One region of the Bradyrhizobium sp. 159 genome, then DNA from elsewhere that is predicted to be linked to it. Evidence: riboswitches for the same ligand, from Rfam matches in the RefSeq annotation. Region 1 holds a riboswitch; each other region holds the start of a gene.

Evidence for each region. A riboswitch is a leader RNA that binds a small molecule or an ion and turns the genes downstream of it on or off. The one in region 1 is predicted to bind cobalamin.
Region 2: linked by a shared signal. The riboswitch ahead of metE (5-methyltetrahydropteroyltriglutamate--homocysteine S-methyltransferase) and the one ahead of IVA96_RS03290 (TonB-dependent receptor) in region 1 are both predicted to bind cobalamin.
Region 3: linked by a shared signal. The riboswitch ahead of IVA96_RS20320 (TonB-dependent receptor plug domain-containing protein) and the one ahead of IVA96_RS03290 (TonB-dependent receptor) in region 1 are both predicted to bind cobalamin.

Annotation. Positions count from the first base shown of each region.
Region 1 is NZ_JADPKE010000018.1:191,784-195,686, forward strand. It holds gene IVA96_RS03290 (TonB-dependent receptor) at 1-1,870, opposite strand, end outside; cobalamin riboswitch at 1,987-2,189, opposite strand; gene IVA96_RS03295 (histidine phosphatase family protein) at 2,262-2,834, shown strand; gene cobT (nicotinate-nucleotide--dimethylbenzimidazole phosphoribosyltransferase) at 2,841-3,893, opposite strand.
Region 2 is NZ_JADPKE010000081.1:20,265-24,167, forward strand. It holds gene IVA96_RS21645 (4Fe-4S binding protein) at 1-94, shown strand, start outside; gene IVA96_RS21650 (hypothetical protein) at 732-869, shown strand; cobalamin riboswitch at 1,046-1,246, shown strand; gene metE (5-methyltetrahydropteroyltriglutamate--homocysteine S-methyltransferase) at 1,346-3,661, shown strand.
Region 3 is NZ_JADPKE010000072.1:27,532-31,434, reverse strand. It holds partial or broken gene ihpA (divalent metal ion exporter subunit IhpA) at 1-738, opposite strand, end outside; gene IVA96_RS20330 (hypothetical protein) at 792-1,148, opposite strand; gene IVA96_RS20325 (GDCCVxC domain-containing (seleno)protein) at 1,771-1,980, opposite strand; cobalamin riboswitch at 2,328-2,523, shown strand; gene IVA96_RS20320 (TonB-dependent receptor plug domain-containing protein) at 2,631-3,614, shown strand; gene IVA96_RS20315 (TonB-dependent receptor) at 3,740-3,903, shown strand, end outside.

The sequences.
Region 1 (3,903 bases):
TCAACTGCATGCCGCCGGCCGCGGCGTAGACGTTCTTGCGCACAATGTCGTAGGCGGAAAAAGACCACTCCGCCCTGTTGTCCCAGAACAGATGCTTGACGCCGGTCTCATAAGTGCGCGCGGTCGTCAGTTCGAGCGGCTGGGTCGGCCCGAGCAGAAAGATGTTGTTGGCGGAGATATCAGCGCCGGTGGCGTACTGGCTGAAGAAGGTCAGGCCGGGCACGGCCTCCCAGGTGTAGCCGATGCGACCGGTGACCGGCGCCCAGTCTTTCGTGAACGGAAAGCCAGCCTTCTCCAGGCCGTTCTTATCGGTCGAGTTGCGGTCGAGCCCGATATGCTCGACGCGCAGGCCGCCGACCAGTGCGAAGGTACGTGTCAGCTTCAGCCGGTCCTCGAACGACAGCGCCTCATTGTCGATGCGCGCGGTTTGCTGCTGGATCGTGAGCGGGCCGTAAAAGCCGCGGTCGGGATTGACCAGCGAAACGGAATCGCCTGGGAAGTTTGCCGCACCCGGCCTGACGAAGTCGAGATAGCTTGACGACAACGTCGTGACCAGCCGGTTGTCGAAGCCTGCAATGTTCGTGTCCCAGATCAGGTCGGTGATGTTGCCCACCAGCCGCTGGCTGTGCGCGACATAGAAGCGTTCACGATCGACCATGTTCGTCGTGGAATTGAACGCCTCGATCTCGTTGTTGAACCAGGTCCGTTCTGCACCGTAGCCATATGCCTGGCTCTTCAGCGTCAGGTCCGGCGCGAGCTTCAGCTCGAAGCCACCGCGCAGCCACACCTCCTGGGCGGCGTTGCGATTGTCGAGGACGTTGTAATTGGTGTTGAAGGTGCGGTCGTCAATGGTGACGGCGCCGAGATTGCTTCCGTTGTAGTTGGAGACGTAATTGCCGGAGACGATCCCCGTCGTCGCGTGCGAGCCGCTGAAGGCGATCGGCACCAGCGGCGCGCCCCAATAGGCTTTGGAGCGGTCCTCCCTGTATTCGATTGCGCCCCAGATCTTGAGACTGTCCGAGATGCGGTAATTGAGCTGGCCGGACGTGCCGAACGTCTTGACGTTGGTGTCGTCGGCAAAGCCGTTGAGGGTGGAACGGCTGATGTCGACGCGATAGTCCAGGCCCTGCACGTTGGTGCTGCCACCCGAGCCATAGTGGACGCGGAACGAGTTCAGGGAATCCCAAGAGAAATCAGCCTCGTTCCGGACCGGTCCTGTATGCGGCTGCTTGGTGACGAAGTTGATGGCGCCGCCGGCAGCGCCCTCGCCTGAAATCAGCGAGGCCGGACCTTTCAGGAATTCAACGGCCTCCAGATTGGCGGTGTCTACGATCCGCGAGGTCATGTTCTGCGGACCGATCTTGATGCCGTTGTAGAGCGTGTTGATCTGGCTGTTGGTGAAGCCGCGCATGGAGAAGGCTGAAGGTTCAGCCGGATTGTCGCCGGAGGTGACGCCGACCGCGCCCTGCGCCACTTCGGAGACAGTGCGATAGCTCTGCTCGCGCATCGTCTCGGCCGAGATGACTTCGGCGGTCGCCGGCGTTTCACGCACGGTGAGGCCGAGCCGCGAGGCGCTTTCAGCCACAGCATTGCTGTTGAGCGGCGTTGGTGCCGCGGCGGCCGGCACGACAGGCTTGGGCGCTGCGGATGCAGTCGCTGGCCTGCGCGCCGTTGCACGGCGTGTGCCCTGCGCCTCCCGGCCCGCCGGCTTGGCCTGCTTGCGGGATTGGGCGGGCGACACCTCGACCGGCGGCAGCGACTCGCGGACCTGCTGCGCCCGGGCGGCAGATACATCGACGGCGGCCAGTGACGTAAGCGCCGCGGAGGCAAGCAGGAAGCGGTGCGGTCGTACAAAAAGGAGACAAGACACGGTTTTCGAAACCTCGGTATGACGTCAGTGGCACGTCACAGCGAACGAGGTCTCACCTTTGGCCTGTCAGCCCTTCGATGAAGCCGAATGTCTGTACTCCCCGACCGACATCTTCGCGTGTGACCACGGCTGACGGCAGGTCTCCTGGCTCGCGGGTCGTGACCGCTTCGTCGCCTTCCCGGGACCGAGGACCCAGTGGCTTCTGACGAAGGATTCACCGCTTACAGTTGCGGGGGCAGCCGCGGCATTGGGGACGAATTCCCCGCACCGCATTCCCTTTTCATCCCCTCTCGGGGAAACCGTCGCCAGCATCTAGGATTACGATCAAGACGGAGTCAATGTGCAAGCTGCGGCGTTATTGCCACAGCAACCAACTTCCTTGGAGACGAGCATGGAAGGCGAGACCTTCCTCTGGCTGATACGGCATGCGCCGGTCGATGGCGTCACAGGGACGATCCATGCCGCCGATGCCCCGGCCGATCTTCGCGATCGCGCGCAGCTAGAGGCACTGCGGCAGTCTCTGCCGAGAGGCGCGGCGAGCCATGCGAGCCCAGCGCGGCGCACGATCGAGACCGCGCATGCGCTGGGACTCGCGCCCGAGCTGATCCCCGAATTCGGGGAACAGGATTTCGGCGCATGGACCGGCCGTCGGCATGACGAGATCGGCGCGGCCGGGGACGAGGCCTATGCGCAATTCTGGAGCGATCCGGCGCGCGGACGTCCGCCGGGCGGCGAGAGCTTTGCGGATCAGGTCGCGCGCGTCCGGCTTGGGCTCTCGCGGATCGGCGCGGTCTCCGCAACGCTCGTCGTGCATTCCGGCACGATCCGCGCCGCGCTGTGCATCGCGCTGGATCTGACGCCGCACGCCGCCTTGCGCTTCGTGATCGATCCGCTGTCGCTCACCCGGATCGACCGGCTCGCCACTGGGTGGCGCGTCGTCTCCGTCAATCAGCGGATGGCCTGAGCCCGATCAGGCCGGGCGATCCGGCACATTGGCTTGCGCAAAAGTCGCCATCCCGTTGTGGAGCGCGCAAGCCGACCGCACCAGCGGCAACGCGATCGCAGCGCCGGAGCCCTCACCGAGCCGGAGATCGAGGCTGATCAGCGGCTGCACGTTCAGCGCACGCAGCACCAGCCGATGCCCCTGCTCCGCCGATTGATGCGACGGCAGCAGGAACGGCCGGCACGATGGGTTGATCTGCACCGCCACCAGCGCCGCGACCGACACGATGAATCCGTCGATCAATACGGGAAGGCGGCGTTGCGCCGCCGCGATGATAGCGCCGCAGATCGCCGCGATCTCGAGACCGCCGACGGCACACAAGATGTGTTCGGGCGAAGCCCCCGCAATACCGTGGCGCGCAATCGCGGCATCGATCACCCGCGCCTTGTGCGCGCGGCCGGCCGCGTCGATTCCGGTGCCGCTGCCCGCGATTTCCTCGGCGCTGATGCCGAGCAGACTCGCCGCAATGGCCGCCGAGACCGTGGTGTTGCCAATGCCCATCTCGCCGAAGATCACCAGATCAGGCCGGCCGACTTCCGCGCGCGCAACCGCGCGCTGGCCGGCCGCGAAGGCGAATGCCAGTTCCGCCGGCTCAAGTGCAGCTTCCTCGCTGAAATCGCGCGTGCCGCTCCGCGGCTTGTCGGTGACGACGCCCGCCATCTGTTCCTGCGCCAGCGTGCCGGCGTCGACCACCTCCAGGCTGGAGCCAAGCTCACGCGCCAGCACTGAGATCGCGGCGCCACCGGACGCAAAATTCGCCATCATTGCGATGGTCACAGCTTGAGGATAGGCCGACACACCCTGCGCAACGATGCCGTGATCGCCGGCGAAGACGATGATCGGCACGCGCGCGGCGCGAGGAGATTCCGTCGCTTGCAGGCCCGCAAGCTCGATCGCCAGTTGCTCAAGCCGGCCGAGCGCGCCGGTCGGTTTTGTCAACTGCGTCTGCCGCGCGATCGCTGCCTCGCGGTGCATCGCGGAGATTTCGGGACACTCTTGGTAGACCCATTCGGGGAGCATGCAGCCTCGC
Region 2 (3,903 bases), on a different contig from region 1:
AAAGTGCACGGAGTGCGAGGGCCATTCCGACACGCCGCAATGTGCGGTGGTCTGTCCGGTGCCTGACACCTGTGTCCCGTCTAAGACAGCATAAGCAGCCCGCGTCCAGAAGGCTTCACCGCTCGATTTCGCTAACGAAGTAGTAGATGTCGCGCTTGTGGAGGCCGCCGACCGCGTGGGGCGGATCGAGGTCGATCAACATCGTTATGACCTTAAGGCGCCGATCGACTCCGAGAAGCCCTCGAAGGGCTCTGCAGGATATCTAAAGCGACGTCACTTCGAAGCCGAAGAGACGGTCTCGATGCGACGAGATCGGTCCGGAGATCCTGAAGACGTGCGAGAAGCTCGGCATCCGCTTGGCCGTGGTCACCATGCACGCGTGCATGAGCCTAGGGTCATAGCAGGATCCCCGCCGCCCGCGCTCTCGCCGCTTACTCCAGTTTCGCAAGTCAGCGTGCATCCTGAGGTCCGGAACTGTTCCTGCGATGTCGCGCAGGCCAACGTCCAGGCTGCACTACTCGCCAGCGGCGACGGAAACAACGAAGGCGCGCCAAAGTCGCTCAGCACGTAAGTGCTTGGCGCACCGAGGAGATCATCTTGACCAACGCCACGGAGGCGATCGAGCTCGCGGCTCGTCGCGGGGTCCGCCGAACACAGGCAGTCCGACCTGATCATCCGTGCGATCCTGGAGCAATCCCGGCCTTGGCAACCCTAAGGAGCCTCATGGCGCTGTGTTCAAGCGGATGTCGGCCGAGCATGATCGCAACTTCCTCACGGGCGAGTTCGAGAAGCTGCTGACGGAAAAGACCAGGCTTGTCGCGATCACGCAGATGTCGAAGCGCCCAGCGCGTTCGTTCTGCTCGCGTTAGCTCACGACTACGCCAAGAGGGTGTTGAGCGGACGCATTCATAAGCGGAGGCTTCACAGATCCACGCGTTTTTACCAGGCCGGGAGTAAGACCGTTGTGCCCTAACTGGTACAGCTGGCAATCGCTTGGGCAATATCGCGGCAACACTTAGTAGGTTGACGGATCGATCCTCGTGCGTCTAATGCCAGCCGTCGTGGTCTTCGGATTTCGTTTGATCCGGAGCTAAGAGGGAAGCCGGTGCAATGCCGGCGCTGCCCCCGCAACTGTAAGCGGCGAGCCGCTGTCCAACGAAGTCACTGAAGCCATGCGGCTTCGGGAAGGCCGGACAGCAGCGACGACCCGCGAGCCAGGAGACCTGCCTCGACAATATATCGTCCACGGGCGGGGTGTCCCGGTGTGCGCCAAGCAGCTGTCGCTCACGCGATATTCGCTGCATGCGTCCGCCATGGCCTTTGCCCCAATTATGGGGTCTGATCTATGTCTATTCTTTCGCTTCCCGTTGCCACATTGGGGACGTCACGCATCGGCCCACGACGCGAACTCAAGTTCGCGCTCGAGAGCTACTGGGCGGGAAACTCCAGCGAAGCCGAGCTCCTCGAGGCGGGGAGTGGACTTCGTGCCGCTAATTGGGCACGGCAGAAATCCTGCGGTGTGACGGTCATTCCTTCGAATGACTTCTCGCTCTACGATCAGGTGCTCGATACCAGCGTAATGGTCGGAGCCATTCCCGACGTCTACGGCTGGACCGAAGGTGCTGTGTCGCTCAAGACCTACTTCGCCATGGCACGTGGCGCTCAGGACGGTGATCACACTCAGCATGGGCCAGGCGTAGCCGCACAGGAAATGACGAAGTGGTTCGATACCAACTACCACTACATGGTGCCGGAATTTCACCAGGATCAGATCTTTAAGTATTCCTCTCGAAAGCCGATCGAGGAATATGAGGAGGCAAAAAGCCTCGGCTACCAAACGCGCCCCGTCCTAGTTGGCCCAGTCACTTTCCTGAAGCTCGGCAAAAGCGCAAATCCCGCATTCAATCCGCTGTCGCTGCTTGATAGGCTCCTCCCAGTCTATGTCGATGTGCTCCGCGAACTAGCCTCGTGCGGTGCTGAATGGGTTCAGCTCGACGAGCCATGCCTGGTGATGGACATCGACGAAGCGTCGCGGGCGGCTGTCCGCCGGGCCTATGCTCATTTCGCAAAGGTTGTGCCGGCCCTTAAAATCATGCTGGCCACTTATTTCGGCGCTATCGGCGACAATCTTGAAACAGCCCTTGCCTTGCCCGTTGCCGGGCTTCATGTCGATCTGGTTCGGGCACCCGACCAGTTGGACGCAATTGTCGCCACAGCCCGCAGAGATCTCGTGGTCTCGCTAGGCGTGGTTGATGGTCGCAACGTCTGGCGCTCCAATCTTGCGGCGCTGCTCGACCAACTTGCCCCTTTGGTCAAAAAGCTGGGCAGGGACCGTGTTCAGATTGCTCCTTCCTGCTCGCTGCTTCATGTTCCGATCGACATTGAGCTAGAGACCGATCTCGATCCCAATCTGAAGACGTGGCTGGCGTTCTCAGTTCAGAAGTTCAAGGAACTTTCGATATTGGGCAAAGCGCTGGCCGGCCATGCTGCCGAGGTGGCCGATGAACTTGCGCTTTCCGAGGACGCAGCCGTGACCCGCGAAACATCGCCCGAGATCCACAATGCGAATGTCGCCGGACGAATGGCCGCGATCGACGATAGCATGCGTCGCCGTCGCAATGCGTTCACCCAGCGTGCCGACGTCCAGCGGGTCGCGTTCGCATTGCCGATGTTTCCAACGACAACCATCGGGTCCTTCCCGCAAACGGTCGACGTCCGGAATGCGCGTGCGGCTCATGCGCGGGGAGCGCTGAATGACGCGCAGTACGAGCAGCTTCTGAAAGCGGAGACAGCCCGTACCGTGCAGTGGCAGGAAGATATCGGCCTGGACGTGCTCGTACACGGTGAGTTCGAGCGCAATGACATGGTTCAATACTTTGCCGAGCAGCTGTTGGGATTCGCTTTCACCAAGCACGGCTGGGTTCAGTCTTATGGGTCGCGGTACGTTCGTCCGCCTATCCTGTTCGGAGATGTCTCCCGGCCGAAGCCGATGACCGTTGAATGGTGGCGCTTCGCGCAGTCTCTGACTAAGAAACCCGTCAAGGCTATGCTGACCGGACCGGTGACGATCCTGAACTGGTCGTTTGTCCGCGACGACATCTCGCGGAGCGAGACATGCCGTCAGATCGCTCTTGCGATCCGAGATGAGGTGATCGATCTTGAGGCGGCTGGAGCGACCATGATCCAGATCGACGAGGCTGCGTTGCGCGAGGGATTGCCGCTACGCAAATCGCAGTGGAGGAACTATCTCGATTGGGCAGTGGACAGCTTCCGCGTTTGCTCGTCCTCTGTCGCCGACGGAACTCAGATCCATACCCACATGTGCTATTCCGAGTTCAACGAAATCATCGATGCGATCGCAGCAATGGATGCTGACGTCATTTCAATCGAGACGTCCCGTTCTAAGATGGAATTGCTCGAGGCCTTCAAGAGCTACAAATATCCCAATGAGATCGGGCCCGGCGTCTATGACATTCATTCACCGCGCATTCCCGCAGCGGCGGAAATCAAGCAGCTGATTGTGTTGGCGCGGCAGCGAGTTTCCGATCGGCAGCTCTGGATCAATCCCGACTGCGGACTGAAAACTCGAAGCTGGGAGGAGGTGCGTCCCGCGCTCGTCAATATGGTGGCCGCCGCACGCGAGTTGCGGGCTGAGCCATGATGGTGCGGAGCGTTTCGCCAACGCGTTTGTGAATAAGATGCACGCGCTTTGGGGGCTTACGATGTCCTTGCGAGCTCCCAAAGTTCCCAGTGCCTGGGAATGCCGGCCGGCGCCGGCGGAGGCCGTCGCATACAGCCGGCGACAAGCTCGGTTCTCGATCCGACGGCGGACAGCATGCCGGCGATGCCCGATCAGGTCACATATTCCGAACATTATCGCCCGACGCGAAGCACAGCGCTATT
Region 3 (3,903 bases), on a different contig from region 1:
CCTCACCAATTGCGGGTTCGCGTCGATGGCCGCGATCACTGCCTGGAACGACGGCGCCCGAGCGGTAGCATCCAGACGTCCGGAGACGCTGGCGAACTTCGGTGAGGTCTCCCCTATGAGCACCCCTAACTCGCGACGGGCGCTGGACAGGCTGGCTTTGGTGCGCTCGCGATCGGCCTTCACCAGGGCGGCGGCGACTTCGTCTCGGCAGGCGACGACGCGCCGGCGTCCACCCTGCGCTGGAGCAAGGGCGTCAGACGCTCGAGCGCGGCGACCTGCTCGTCCAGGATCTGGATGCGCCGCTGCAGCCCGAGCACGTTCAGGAACGCGATCGCCGTCTCGGCAAGGATCTGCAGGCGCACCGCCTTGCGTTCGATCGTGGCTCCTTCCACACCTGCCTGCCCGGCGGCGATGCGGGCCTCGCGCTTCCCGAAGAGCTCGAAGAGCTGGCTGATCTGCAGCGTCGTCTCGGCCGACTTGGTGCCGCGGTAGATACCGGATCCGAAAGAATTGTCCTGTTCGTAGGACAGTTCCGGATTGAGCAGTGCCCCCGCCTGGATGCGCTGGCCGGCGGCGATCCCGACGTCGCGCTCGGCAGCCGTCAGGCGCGGACTGGTCGCGAGCGCGCGCTGCAGCGCCGCTCCGAGGTTGAGGGTCTGCGAATGCGACACCGCGCAACCAGGGACTGACCAGCAACGCCGTCGCGCACGCGAAACGCGTGACGCACTTTGGAAACATGGTGAAAACCTGACGAAAGACGGATCTAGGGCGCGATGCGCCCAGCGGTCATTTCAGGTCAGGAATTTCGGGGGCGGTGGGTCGATTCCGGGCGGCAGACCGCGCCGAACGACCTGCAGCGTGGGTACCATCTCTATCGGGCGCATCACGGCTACCGCTGCAATCACTGGGGCCGGAACGGAGACGGAGAAGCAGCCGTGACAGTGATGGTCGGCCAAAGCGCCCTTGTCGGAATGGCCGATGCCCTTGTCGGCGAAGGAGACGACAACATTGGGCGACGAATTTGTGACATCCAGATCGCACACGCCGTGAAGCACGCCGGCGATCAGGTAGGTCGCGATCACAAATATGGTCATCGCACCGCGCAGCGAGCGCGGCAGGATACGGCCAAATCTGAAGGAAAGGGTCACTCGGGGTTCCGATCGATCGGGCGATGACCGGTACCATGCACTAGGCCGGGGTGTCGATCCGCAACAGTGTTACATCATTATGATCCGGGAACCGGGGGCTCAAGTCACGGGAGGGAACGCTTGACGGAATAGGCGGCAGCTCTGAGCTCCAGCTGCCTCGCGCACGGCAAGGGTGCCAAATAGTCCGAGAGGCTCGCGCGAAGCGTGGATCGATGCTGCATGCTCCCTCCTGTCGTGTATCGTGTCTGCTTGATGAAGTCGGCGATGCGGTCGGCCACGTCTTCCGCGGAAGAAATGATGTTGACCCGGCCGCCGCTCGAATCGACGGCGGTCCACTCAGGTCGATCCAGCGCCCGATCGTTCTACGTCGACAATGGAAAGCAGTTGCCGCTTTGGAAGGACTTGCCTCATTTCACGTACTGGCTGATCCCGATAGCTGTCGGGGTACCGTTCATCGTTCGTTCACTTCTATGGGCCCCGTTAGCGCGAGCTCGCGGCGGAATTCCCACGTGATTAGGGCAAGAGCGACGGCGCAGCAATTGAGGTCCGGACCCCAACGCCGATCGCGTTATCCTCGCGCGAAAGCCCGTGCACTCATCGGCACACGCAGGAAATCGGCAAACTACCCGCAGCAAGCTCCCTTGCCATTCTCTTGGATCGGTGGGCAAGGCACGGTGCCATAGGAGCAGAACACGCAGCAATTGCCCGATTTAGGCTTCAGCCGGGTGCCGCATCCGCGGCAATCGTAAAAGAATTGGCAAGCGTCGGTCGGCATCGTCTCAATGGATCGATGGCCGCATGACGGGCAAATGAGAGTGGATTCGACGTGCATGCCCTCTAACGTAGCATCGCGCGAGCCAGTTTCCAACGATCATCGCCTGGTTGATCCCGGAGGGCACCTTAACGGCAACGATACGAAGGATACGTGCGGAGCTTTGAACGGCATTGGAGTTGTCACCGACGTCGAACGTAGTGTGCGTCGTGATCGCGACCTCGTCGGCCTGTGCGCAAGCAGTAGACCTCACCACGCTCACCGCTGCAACCAATTCATAAGGGATCGACGCGTGATCTGACATGCCATCTCCCGCGGTGTCGAATCCTCGACTTGGCCTGATGATCGGCGCCACGCGCTGACTTCTGCCGCAGCGAAACATCCAATTGACAGCCGTTTGCAAATAAAACTAGGGTGACAACGACGGTTCTCCTTCGGGAGATCAATAGGGAATACGGTGCGGGGATCCCCCAACGCCGTGGCTGCCCCCGCAACTGTAAGCGGTGAGCCTTCGCCAAACGCCACTGGGCCTGCGGACCTGGGAAGGCGGCGAGAGGTAACGACCCGCGAGCCAGGAGACCTGCCGTCAGTCGTGGTCACACGCGAGCACATTGGGCGGGGTGTCCTGGTGGGTGTTGGGGCTGCCTTCTTCTTGAGGCAGCGGCCAAGCTGCGTTCGCGGTGACGTGCCACGTTATCGCGAGTCTGTTGATGACCTCCCGTACAATCTTCGCGCCGCGGTATCGCCGCGCGATTCTGCGCTCAGCTGCATTCTCCTGCCTGGTTTTGTCGACCGACGGCTGGGCACAGTCCGAAAGGACGGTCCAGACGCTCGACCCCGTTGTGGTGCAGTCGCCGGCAACGTCGCCGAGGGCCCAAAGCACCCGACGCAGTTCTGCGACCGCCAGCGCCGCGCGTTTGCGCCAGCAGCGCAACATAGCTGTCAATACCGGTACACAGGTTGCCGCGCCGACTGGTCCTGTCTTCGCCGCACCGACGCTCAACCTCACCGGCGCGAGCACGGCCGGCAGCCGGCTCGGCCTGACGCGACTGCAGACGCCAGCCAGCGTGGAGGTGATCTCCGCTGAAACCATCGCCGAACGCGGCCAGCAGAACATCCTCGACGCGGTGACGCAAAACGCCACCGGCTTCACGGCGAGCCCGGCACCGGGCAATGGCGGCGTCTCGTTCAATACCCGCGGCTTCACGGGCCTTGGCTCCGTCATGACGCTGTATGACGGCACCCAGCTCTATATCGGCGCCGGGACGGTGGCCTTTCCGTTCGACACCTGGTCGACCGAGCGCATCGAGGTGCTGCGCGGCCCTGCGTCGGTGATGTACGGCGCGGGCGCGGTCGGCGGCGCCATCAACGTGGTTTCAAAACTGCCATTGTGGGTCCCTCGCAATCAGGCCGAGATGTCGCTGGACAGCAACATGACCCGGCGAATTGCGGTGGACAGTGGCGGTCCGGTCAGCAAGGACGTCGCCTATCGGATCACCGCCTCCGGCAACATGTCGGATGGCTGGGTCGATCGCGACGACACCTCGAACGTCGCGCTTCATGCCGTGATCCAGATCAAGCAGAACGACGACGTCACCTGGACACTGTCCACGGACTACGGTGACCGCAACCCGTCGCGCTACTTCGGCACGCCGCTGATCAACGGCAGGCTCGATGAATCTCTCCGCTTCTAGAATTACAACGTCAGCGACAGCCACATCCGCTACCAGGATAGCTGGAACCAGGTGAAAACTGAATGGCAGGTGGCCGATGGAATTTCGGTTCAGAACACGCTTTACTATCTGAACTCCAAGCGACATTGGAAGGACGTCCAAGCTACGCCTATAACCCCGCCACCGGCCTGATCAACCGCAGCAGCTATATCGAGATTTTTCACGATCAGCAGCAGGTCGGCAATCGCATGGATGCGAAATTCCGCGGACATGTCCTTGGCATGGCCAATGAGTTCGTCGCAGGTTTCGA